3 regions of the Neobacillus sp. SAB-20_R2A genome follow, and region 3 is predicted to be linked to each of the others. Evidence: predicted binding sites of a transcription regulator. Region 3 holds the regulator's gene; each other region holds the start of a gene.
What was found. The regulator Rex, encoded in region 3, represses fermentation and respiration genes when NADH is low (regulators of the CRP and FNR family bind a similar motif). The targets are predictions, from matches to a motif close to TTGTGAAATATTTCACAA.
Positions count from the first base shown of each region.

Region 1: a site for Rex is predicted at 1,159-1,176, ahead of V5M37_RS28370 (TIGR04190 family B12-binding domain/radical SAM domain protein). Genes of this name have one in related genera too.
Region 2: a site for Rex is predicted at 1,088-1,105, ahead of V5M37_RS27945 (AtpZ/AtpI family protein). Genes of this name have one in related genera too.

Region 1 covers NZ_CP145895.1:5,809,668-5,812,862, forward strand. Annotated here, with positions in the region: gene V5M37_RS28365 (GAF domain-containing sensor histidine kinase) at 1-791, opposite strand, end outside; gene V5M37_RS28370 (TIGR04190 family B12-binding domain/radical SAM domain protein) at 1,252-3,054, shown strand; gene V5M37_RS28375 (ABC transporter ATP-binding protein) at 3,084-3,195, opposite strand, start outside.
Region 2 covers NZ_CP145895.1:5,719,066-5,722,260, reverse strand. Annotated here, with positions in the region: gene V5M37_RS27950 (S8 family serine peptidase) at 1-896, shown strand, start outside; gene V5M37_RS27945 (AtpZ/AtpI family protein) at 1,256-1,480, shown strand; gene V5M37_RS27940 (ATP synthase subunit I) at 1,483-1,857, shown strand; gene atpB (F0F1 ATP synthase subunit A) at 1,879-2,592, shown strand; gene atpE (F0F1 ATP synthase subunit C) at 2,649-2,861, shown strand; gene V5M37_RS27925 (F0F1 ATP synthase subunit B) at 2,969-3,195, shown strand, end outside.
Region 3 covers NZ_CP145895.1:252,135-255,329, forward strand. Annotated here, with positions in the region: gene V5M37_RS01395 (ABC-F family ATP-binding cassette domain-containing protein) at 1-873, opposite strand, end outside; gene moaC (cyclic pyranopterin monophosphate synthase MoaC) at 1,037-1,525, shown strand; gene V5M37_RS01405 (redox-sensing transcriptional repressor Rex) at 1,558-2,211, shown strand; gene V5M37_RS01410 (DUF4395 domain-containing protein) at 2,364-2,789, shown strand; gene V5M37_RS01415 (acyl-CoA dehydrogenase family protein) at 2,915-3,195, shown strand, end outside.

The sequences.
Region 1 (3,195 bases), 370 kb from region 3:
AACCAATCAGACCTCGCAATTTTTTTATTGAGCTCGGATGAAATGCTGAACAACGCTTTCAGCTTCGCCTTTTCCTTTTTTAAATTAGCAATAATCGAGCTTAGCAGGGCCACACAGACCAACGGGATAAAAAAGAAGAAAAAAGAAAAAACATCAATCGTTCCTCGCTTTTGATTTCCCAAAACATGCAACAAAACAATATAACCATAGGAAATAAGAAAACTATAAACCTCAAAGAGCGCTTTCATCTTCCAGATTTTCAGATTATACGTTTGTGGCCTGATAGCAAAAACAAGATCCACAATGAGATTATTCATGAAATAAAAGGGGATGATGAGCAAATTAAAATGGATAATTCCCTTCAGCACCCTTGACAGCCCTTCGATTGGCATTTGCGGATACAGCCACTGGCAAAGCAGATGGGCAATAAAAAAGCTAATGACCTGCATGGCCGGATTAAAAAATATAATTCGTAGCGGTCGTCTATTCATAATGTTGGTCGCTGCAATGATAATCCCATAAAAAACAATCGTATAGGCTAATCCATCCATGAGATATATGGCATAGACCAATGGAAAAGAGATGGTAATATGCCCTTTCCAGACAGGAACAGGAAATAGCTCCACAATAAAGAGAAACAACACCAGCAGTGCCAAAATCATTGGCTCGCGCGGTACCATTAAATTAAACAAGCCATATTGAAAATAAATTAACACTCCAAAGACAGAGATAAATAGTAGGAATTGCCTTGATAGCTTCTCTTTTTTTTGCAAAATGCCGATATTGCCCAAAGCTTCCCCCCCAAATTCTGTGACGATTTACTTAATTTTCTGTTTATTCTAGTGTAATGTATTTATAGATTGAAAACAATATGAATGATTGTTCAGTCGGCCAAACGCCCTCAAAAAATAAGGACCCAACCCGGTCTAATGAATCACACTGACCGGACTAGGCCCTCGGCAAACCAGATTGGTTTGATATCCACTATTATGTCATAAACGGCTATCCGATTTCTATTTGGCTAAAGGATTATTCTTGCCTACTACCTTTGTAGTAAATTCGGCACAAAACCACCCAAAATTTGTCACCTGTTTGTCACTCTAGCAAACAACTATTATAGTAAACTAAAATAAACAGCGATAATAACATTAAAAAGCCTTGTAAATTCCCTCACAAATCCTTTCTTGAAAAAACTTTTATATATATACCCCAAAAGGAGTTATTACACTACAAATCAAAGAGGTGTTTCCCATGAAATACGATTTGGTACTGCTTCATGCTCCAAGTGTTTACGATTTCCGAAAAAATCCTTTGCTTGCCGGACCGATCAGTGATGTTGTTCCATCTTCGCCCGTTTTTGAAATGTACCCCATCGGCCTGACTAGCATCGCCGACTATTTGGAGCGTTATGGGCTCAGCGTCAAAATCATCAATATCGCCAACCGAATGCTCATGAACCCAAACTTTGATGTAGAAAAAAAATTAAAATCGATCAGGGCAAGTGCGTTTGGCATTGACCTGCACTGGCTGCCACATGCCCACGGCAGCATTGAGCTGGCGAAAATCGTCAAACAGCTGCATCCGGACACCCCAATTATTTTTGGCGGATTGTCGGCCACGTATTATCACAAGGAGCTAATCCAATATCCATTTATTGATTTCGTGATGCGCGGGGACTCGACAGAAAAGCTGATGCTGCTGTTGATGAATAAGCTGGAGACTGAAAATACGCATTTTGCAGATATCCCTAATTTAACGTGGAAAAAGGGCACCGAGACTGGCTATAATCCGTTAACGTACGTGCCAAAGGATCTCGATGATATTGATGTTCCGGGGTACCGCTACACCATTCGGTCCGTTTTTAAATACCGAAATTTCCTCGACCCGCTGCCATACAACGGCTGGCTGCAATATCCGAACACCGCACTGTTGACCGCACGCGGCTGCACGCAAAACTGCCTGATTTGCGGCGGTTCAAGAGAGGCTTATGGGCAAAACTGCAACCGTCATACGCTAGCATTGCGGTCACCGAAAAAGCTCGTCGAGGATATTCAATTTATTTCCCGGTTCAGCCGCGCGCCGATTTTTATCCTCCATGATCTAAGACAGGGCGGACAAGAATATGTTGAGGAATTTTTTAGCCGGTTGAAAAAATTGAAGCTGAAAAACGAAGTCGTCTTTGAGTTATTTCAATATGCGGATGAAGAATTTTTCCGGCTGATGAATGAAAGCGTTCCTCATTACAGCATTGAAATTACCCTCGAAACCCATGACGAAAAAATAAGGAAATATAATGGGAAATTCAGCTGCTCAAATGAAAAGGTGATCGAAACACTGCAGCTCGCGCTCAAAAATGGCTGTAAAAAAATTGACCTGTTCTTTATGGTTGGAATCCCTGGGCAGACGTATGAAAGTGCTGTCGAAAACATTGAATTTTGTGAAACCATCCACCTGGCCTGCCAGAAGGACCCAAGAATCTTTTACTTCGTTGCCCCGCTCGCACCATTTTTGGATCCGGCGAGCCCGGCGTTTGAGCACCCGGAAATCCATGGCTATAAAAAATTGTGCCAGACACTCGAAGACCATCGCAAGGCCATTACCCGGCCGTCCTGGAAGCATATGCTCAGCTACGAAACGAAGGATATGACGCGTGATGACATTGTTAGGGCCACCTATGAGGCCGCACAACGGCTGAACGAATTCAAATTAAAATACCAGCTAATTGATTTAGCCGGCTACAAGGATATTAAAGGGAAAATTGAAAAATCGAAGGCCTATATTGAAAAAATCGACCAAATTCTAGCCCTTCCGACAGAAAAACAAACTGAAGAGCTGGCTAAGCTTGCCAAAGAAATTGAGGAACTAAACTATTACAGCATTTGCGGCAAGAACGAGCTAAAGTGGGAGGTCCAGAAGAATTATGCTAATTTCTTCTCGCTTGCGTTAGTGGGGCTCGAGCAATTGTATGTCGAATCCAAAAGCAAAATCAAGCACTCATTCCAGCCGAAACATCGTTTTCAATTTACACTTGATTCCGACCAGCAAAAAGTTTAAAGGTACCGGAGTTCACTCCGATACCTTTTTTAATGCCCACCGAGGTAGGCTTTTCTAATTTGGTCACTTGCACTGAGTTCTTCAGCTAAGCCAGAGGCGACTATTTTTCCTGTTTCAATGACGTAGGCGCGGTCAGCGATG
Region 2 (3,195 bases), 470 kb from region 3:
CCGCACCGCATGTAGCCGGCGCCTGCGCGTTGATCAAGCAGGCCCACCCGGAGTGGACGCCTGAGCAGATTAAGGCGGCGCTAATGAATACGGCCAAACCGCTGGCAAAGGAACCAGGACAGCCAAGCGCCACAAGCCCAGCAGAAACAACCCGGAAACCAATCAAAATTGATCCCATCGGCGGCATCAACAAAGGTAAAACCCAACTTACCCCCGGACCCTACTACCGCACATACGAGCAGGGGGCCGGCCGCATCCAGGTCGATGATGCGATCCAGACGGAATCGCTGGTCATGCCGGGGAGTATTCGGTTCGGAAAGTTTAGCAGCCTGAAAAATGTTCATAAAGCCCAATTAAAAATTGAAAATATCAGCGACAGTCCAAAACGATACACGTTTGACATCCCGCAGCACATCGACGGCTTGGAGTGGCGTTTCCCGCTCGCGTTCACACTTGAGCCGAAAGAAACAAAAGAAATTACCGTGGAGCTCGCCGTCGACCCGCAGATTTTTAAAGGGAAAATTCACGATGGTTTTCTAACCTTGCATGCTGGGAGCCAGTCCATTCATATCCCATTTTTGTATGTTCTTGAGGAGCCGGGATACCCTCGGATTATGGGCTTTGATTTTGCAGAAGGGGATGAGCCAGGCACTTACCAGTATGAGGTCTACGTACCGGGGGGAGCGGAGGAATTTGGAATCGCCTTATTCAACCCTGACAGTTACCGCTTTGTCGGCTTTCTTGACACAAGCACCGATGTAAAGAAGGGACTGATCCGTAAAGCCTTCAAAGCTGAAGACCTTCCATACGAAGGGACTTACCGAGCCAAAGTCTTCGCCAGAAAGGCAGGCAAAGAGGATTTTATTGAAACGATGATTTCTATTTATAAAAATTAAGACACAAATTAGGGCGGCAAACGAAGTGAGTATGCCGCCCGCAAATCCGCCTAACCTTCGGGAAATTTTTTAAAAAGTCAGAAAGAAATGTTCACAAAATGGACACAAAATAGCCAAAAAAACTTCAAAAATTACAATACAATAAGAGTGTTGACTTTCACTTCCAAATCGCAAAAAAATTGGGAAATTGTTTGTGGAATAATTCACGTAAATTCATTGACAATGCATGGTGCCTATTGTATGCTAACAAAGGGTGTGCATGGTAGGGTTTTCATCAAAATTTAATTTGACAAAAGCCCGCGCATGATTTATCATAATCACCTTTTGTTTTTCATTCTCTACGCAGTGAGGATGATTTTATTATGCAAAAGAACCGCAATCCTTTTCAAGCCATGGCTTTAATGTCTGCTATTGTTTCCCAGTTGGTCGGCTCCATCCTGATTGGCATTTTTGCCGGAAGGTGGCTGGACGGAAAGTGGGGTACAGAACCAATATTCTTAATAATCGGACTGCTCCTGGGTCTTGCGGCAGGGGTTTATTCTATGCTTGTCTCAATCCGCCATTTCTATTCAGGAGATAAATAACCATGCCAGATTTCAGAGAAATGTACAACAGGCAGAGAAAATGGATGTTTTACTTGTTGTCCATCTATGTTCTTGGCTGGGGCTTCACTACATACAAAACGACTTTCCTTGGGTTGATCCTTGGGACATGCTTTAGCTTCATTATGCTTTGGATGTTAGTGAGAAAGACAGAGAAATTCGACAAAGCCGTTTCGGCAGGGAAAAAGGTCAAATCATTGGGCTCGCTGCAAAGAATGGCGATCTCGGCAATTGCGGTAATGATTGCGTTAGAGTACCCTGATTATTTTCAAATAGTTAGTGTTGTTTTGGGACTAATGACAGCCTATATTGTCATTATGATAGATTATTTTTATCATGCTCTGCATGCTCAAAAGTGAAGGGAAGCGAGGTGAGTTTATATGCATCATGGGGCTCCTGAGTTTGAATTGTTTGGTCTCTGGTTTAACGGGGCAAACGTTCTTATGATCACAATTGCAAGTGCAATTGTATTTCTTATTGCCGTATTAGCAACCCGCAAGCTGGCAATGAAACCTACGGGGATGCAAAACTTTATGGAATGGGTGATGGACTTTGTAAAAGGCATCATCAACAGCACAATGGATTGGAAAGAAGGCGGGCGATTCCACATCCTGGGGATTACATTAATCATGTATATTTTTGTATCAAATATGCTGGGTCTTCCTTTCGCAATCGTCGTTGACGATAAGCTTTGGTGGAAATCACCGACAGCTGACCCGATTATTACGTTAACCCTAGCGGTCATGATTTTGGGTCTTACCCATTATTACGGCGTCAAGCTAAAGGGCGCAAAAGGATATGGAGAAGGCTTCTTCACTCCAATGAAATTCTTATTCCCGTTAAAGATTATCGAGGAATTTGCGAACACATTGACGCTTGGTCTGCGTCTTTACGGTAACATTTACGCTGGTGAATTGCTTCTATCGCTCTTGGCAGCGGGATTAGCACACCAAGGAATCGCCGGCACAATCGCCGCCATTCCGCTTACACTTGTATGGCAAGGCTTCTCGATCTTCGTCGGATCCATCCAAGCGTACATCTTTACTATGTTAACGATGGTTTATATGGCACACAAAGTGAGTCATGACCATTAATATAATTTTTTATAAAAAATAAAACATATTTATACATTTTAAGGAGGAACAAAATAATGAATCTTATAGCAGCAGCAATTGCAATTGGTCTAGCAGCAGTAGGCGCAGGTATTGGTAACGGTCTTATCGTAGGACGTACAGTTGAAGGTATCGCTCGTCAGCCAGAAGCACGTGGTTTACTACAAACTACAATGTTCATCGGGGTTGCGTTAGTAGAAGCATTACCGATCATCGGCGTTGTTATCGCGTTCATGGTCTTAAACCGATAAAATTAAAAAACTCCAAATGGCGAAGCGGACTTTTAAGAGACAACCTTCGCCATTCTATTATGTCTGTTTTTGCATAGTGAGCAACTCTTGAAAGGAGTGAACCCAGGGTGTTAACAAGCAGTTTAGTATTAGGTGCAGCCGAGCATAGCGCCGGCCACGTTAATTATGGAGATATCTTCTTCCAACTGATCGTGTTTATTGTCCTCTTGGCATTGCTGAAAAAGTTTGCGTGGGGTCCATTAATGGGCATCATGAAACAGCGCGAAGAGCATATTGCAAGTGAAATCAACGCAGCTGAAGAAAGCCGCGGAGAAGCGAAGAAGCTTTTAGAAGA
Region 3 (3,195 bases):
CGCTCTCTTAGTAGTAGTGGCCCGTGCGATGTTGCGCTGGATGAAATCCTTTAACGCGGCAATTTCCTCCTGCTGCTTTTCATAAAGCTTCATGTCGCGTTCATAATTGGCAGCTTTCTGCTCAAGATAAGTGCTATAATTACCGGTGAATCGCTGAATCAGGCGGCGTGATAGTTCATACACCTCTGTAACCACTTTATCCAAAAAATAGCGGTCATGCGAAACAATTAAAATTGCGCCATCATAGCCCTGCAGATATTGCTCCAGCCAGGAAAGGGTTTCGATATCCAAATGGTTGGTTGGCTCGTCCAAAATTAAAATATCAGGTCTTGTCAGCAATAGTTTGCCTAGCGCAAGACGCGTTTTTTGTCCGCCGCTTAGACTTGAAATCATTAACGTAGTATCGGAAAAATTTAACCCATGCAATACAGAGCGGATATCGGCTTCATACTGATAGCCGCCTTGCTCTTTAAACTTTATTTGCAATTCATCATATTCCTTTAATACCCGCTCGTATTTTCCTGGGTCCCCGAAAACAGCAGGATCGGCCATTTGCTTCTCCAGCTTCCGGAGCGATTTTTCCATCGCCTGCAGGTTCTCAAAAACCGTCAGCATTTCCTCCCAAATGGACAAATTGGACTCCAAACCCGTATTTTGCGCCAAATAACCAACGGTAACATCCTTTGGTTTGATGATTTCCCCGCCGTCATGGCCCATTTCGCCGGCGATGATTTTCAATAACGTTGATTTCCCCGCTCCATTGCGTCCAACAAGGGCAACACGGTCACGGGTTTGTAATTCCAGTTTTATATTCGATAAAATAAGTTCAGCACCATAATATTTTTGTAGTTGGTTAACCTGTAATAAAATCATTTTTTTCACCTCTATTACCTTACGACTAGTTTACCGTATTACCCGAATGTCGGCAATGAAGTGAAGTTTTTAATGGTATTATAAAAAAATATACTGATAGTTCAAAGTTTCACACACATGGACATAAAAATATTGTATTATTTTTTGTAGGAGGATTTTTTTTATGGCTGAATTTACTCATTTTAATGAAGAAGGCCGGGCCAAGATGGTCGATGTCAGCGATAAGCCGGAAACGGCACGTACGGCAATTGCCCAGTCTAGCATAACAGTAAGCACTGAAATTTATGAAAAAATCACAAACCACGAAATGAAAAAGGGCGATGTCTTAGCAGTTGCCCAGATTGCTGCAGTGATGGCAGCGAAAAAGACATGGGATATCATTCCAATGTGCCACCCGATTCCATTAACAGGTATCAATATTAGTTTTTCGTGGGAGCAGGCCGGGCAGGAACAGTATACACTGCATATAACTGCATCAGTTAAAACCAAAGGCAGTACGGGGGTTGAGATGGAAGCGCTAACAGCCGCCTCTGTTTGTGCCCTGACCGTCTATGATATGTGTAAGGCAGTTGATAAAGGGATGGTGATTGGACCAACCTTTCTGGTGGAAAAAACCGGCGGCAAAAACGGTGATTTTAGAAGAGAAATCTAATATATCCATTAAAATTGAAGGGTGGGAGAAATATGTCCAATGAAACGATGAAAATACCACAGGCAACAGCAAAGCGTCTGCCCTTATATTATCGATTTTTACAAAACCTTCATTCTTCTGGCAAGCAGAGGGTGTCATCTGCAGAATTGAGTGAAGCAGTAAAGGTGGACTCGGCCACTATTCGCAGGGATTTCTCTTATTTCGGGGCCCTTGGGAAAAAGGGGTACGGCTATAACGTAACCTATTTGTTATCGTTTTTCCGAAAAACTCTTGATCAAGATGAATTAACAAAGGTAGCGTTAATCGGGGTGGGTAACCTCGGCACAGCCTTTTTACACTACAATTTTTTAAAAAATAATAATACAAAAATCGCTTGCGCCTTCGATGTGGACCCCGGAAAAATTGGCGGTTCGATAGGCGATGTTCCCGTTTATTCGATGGACGATATAGAACAGTATTTGATCGATGAAAATATTTCGGTGGCGATTTTGACGGTGCCTGCTCCGGTTGCTCAGCAAATCACAGATAAACTTGTGAAAACGAACGTAAAAGGGGTTTTAAATTTTACTCCAGCAAGACTGAATGTACCTTCATCGATTCGCGTGCATCATATTGACCTGGCGGTGGAGCTGCAATCACTTGTTTACTTTTTAAAGCATTATCCAAACGACGAAGTAGAAGAATAAATAATCAATGGGCTTCTCGCCAAAATGGTGAGAGGCCCATTTTTCGTTTTGAAACATTTTTCCTAAACAGATCACTATACAAAGGGAGTTGAAGCGGGTAAAATGATTACACAAGTAATTATTGTAATCCAATAGGAAAGGTTGGGATTAAAATGACAGAAACAGTTCGTTCAATCCCACGTCCGCTCGTGAAAATAAACCAGTGGACAATTGTTTTAAGTGTTGTGTTAACATGGTTATCCGGACAGGAATGGTTTTTGTTAGTGCCATTTGTTGCCGGTATGTCTGGTCTTTTATTCGGATTTAATCCGATTATGCAAATAGCAAAACTATTTTTAAGAAAGGACCCAAAGGCTTATATCCCTGAGGATTGGGAGCAGCAGCAATTTAATCAAAAAATTGCCGTATCGTGTTTGGGAATTGGATTTGTAGGATTCCTGCTGGGATGGAATGGTGTTGGCTATGTGGTCACGATTCTTGTCGCGGTGGCTGCCTTTGTGGCCATTCTAGGTTTTTGCATCGGATGCTTTATTCATTTTCAGTGGAACCAATACCGTTATAGAAGGGCGCACCAATAATGAAGAGGTCTGAATTATTCAGCCTCTTTTTTGTTTTTCTGCTTATATTTGACGCTTCCATATCCTTACATTTAAAATTAAATTGAAAATTATGAATTATCATTCATGAGGAGAGTGGCGTTTTTATGAAGCTTGTTTCCCAAGAGACAGAAGCAGGAGGAAAAAATTCTTACAGCTTTGATGAATTTCTCGAAAAACGTGACAACCTTGATTGGTACCGTGATGAACCTTTTTTACAAAAAGCGGTCAAGAAATTTACGGGTTCTCAGCACAGCCAAATCCACGAAAAACTATTATCCTTTTCACGAATAGTATCTGCAAAATGGAACCGGTTAGCCGAAAGAATTGCCAGACCGGAAGTCCGCCCCTATATGCTTCACTTTGATGCTTTTAATCATCGGATTGA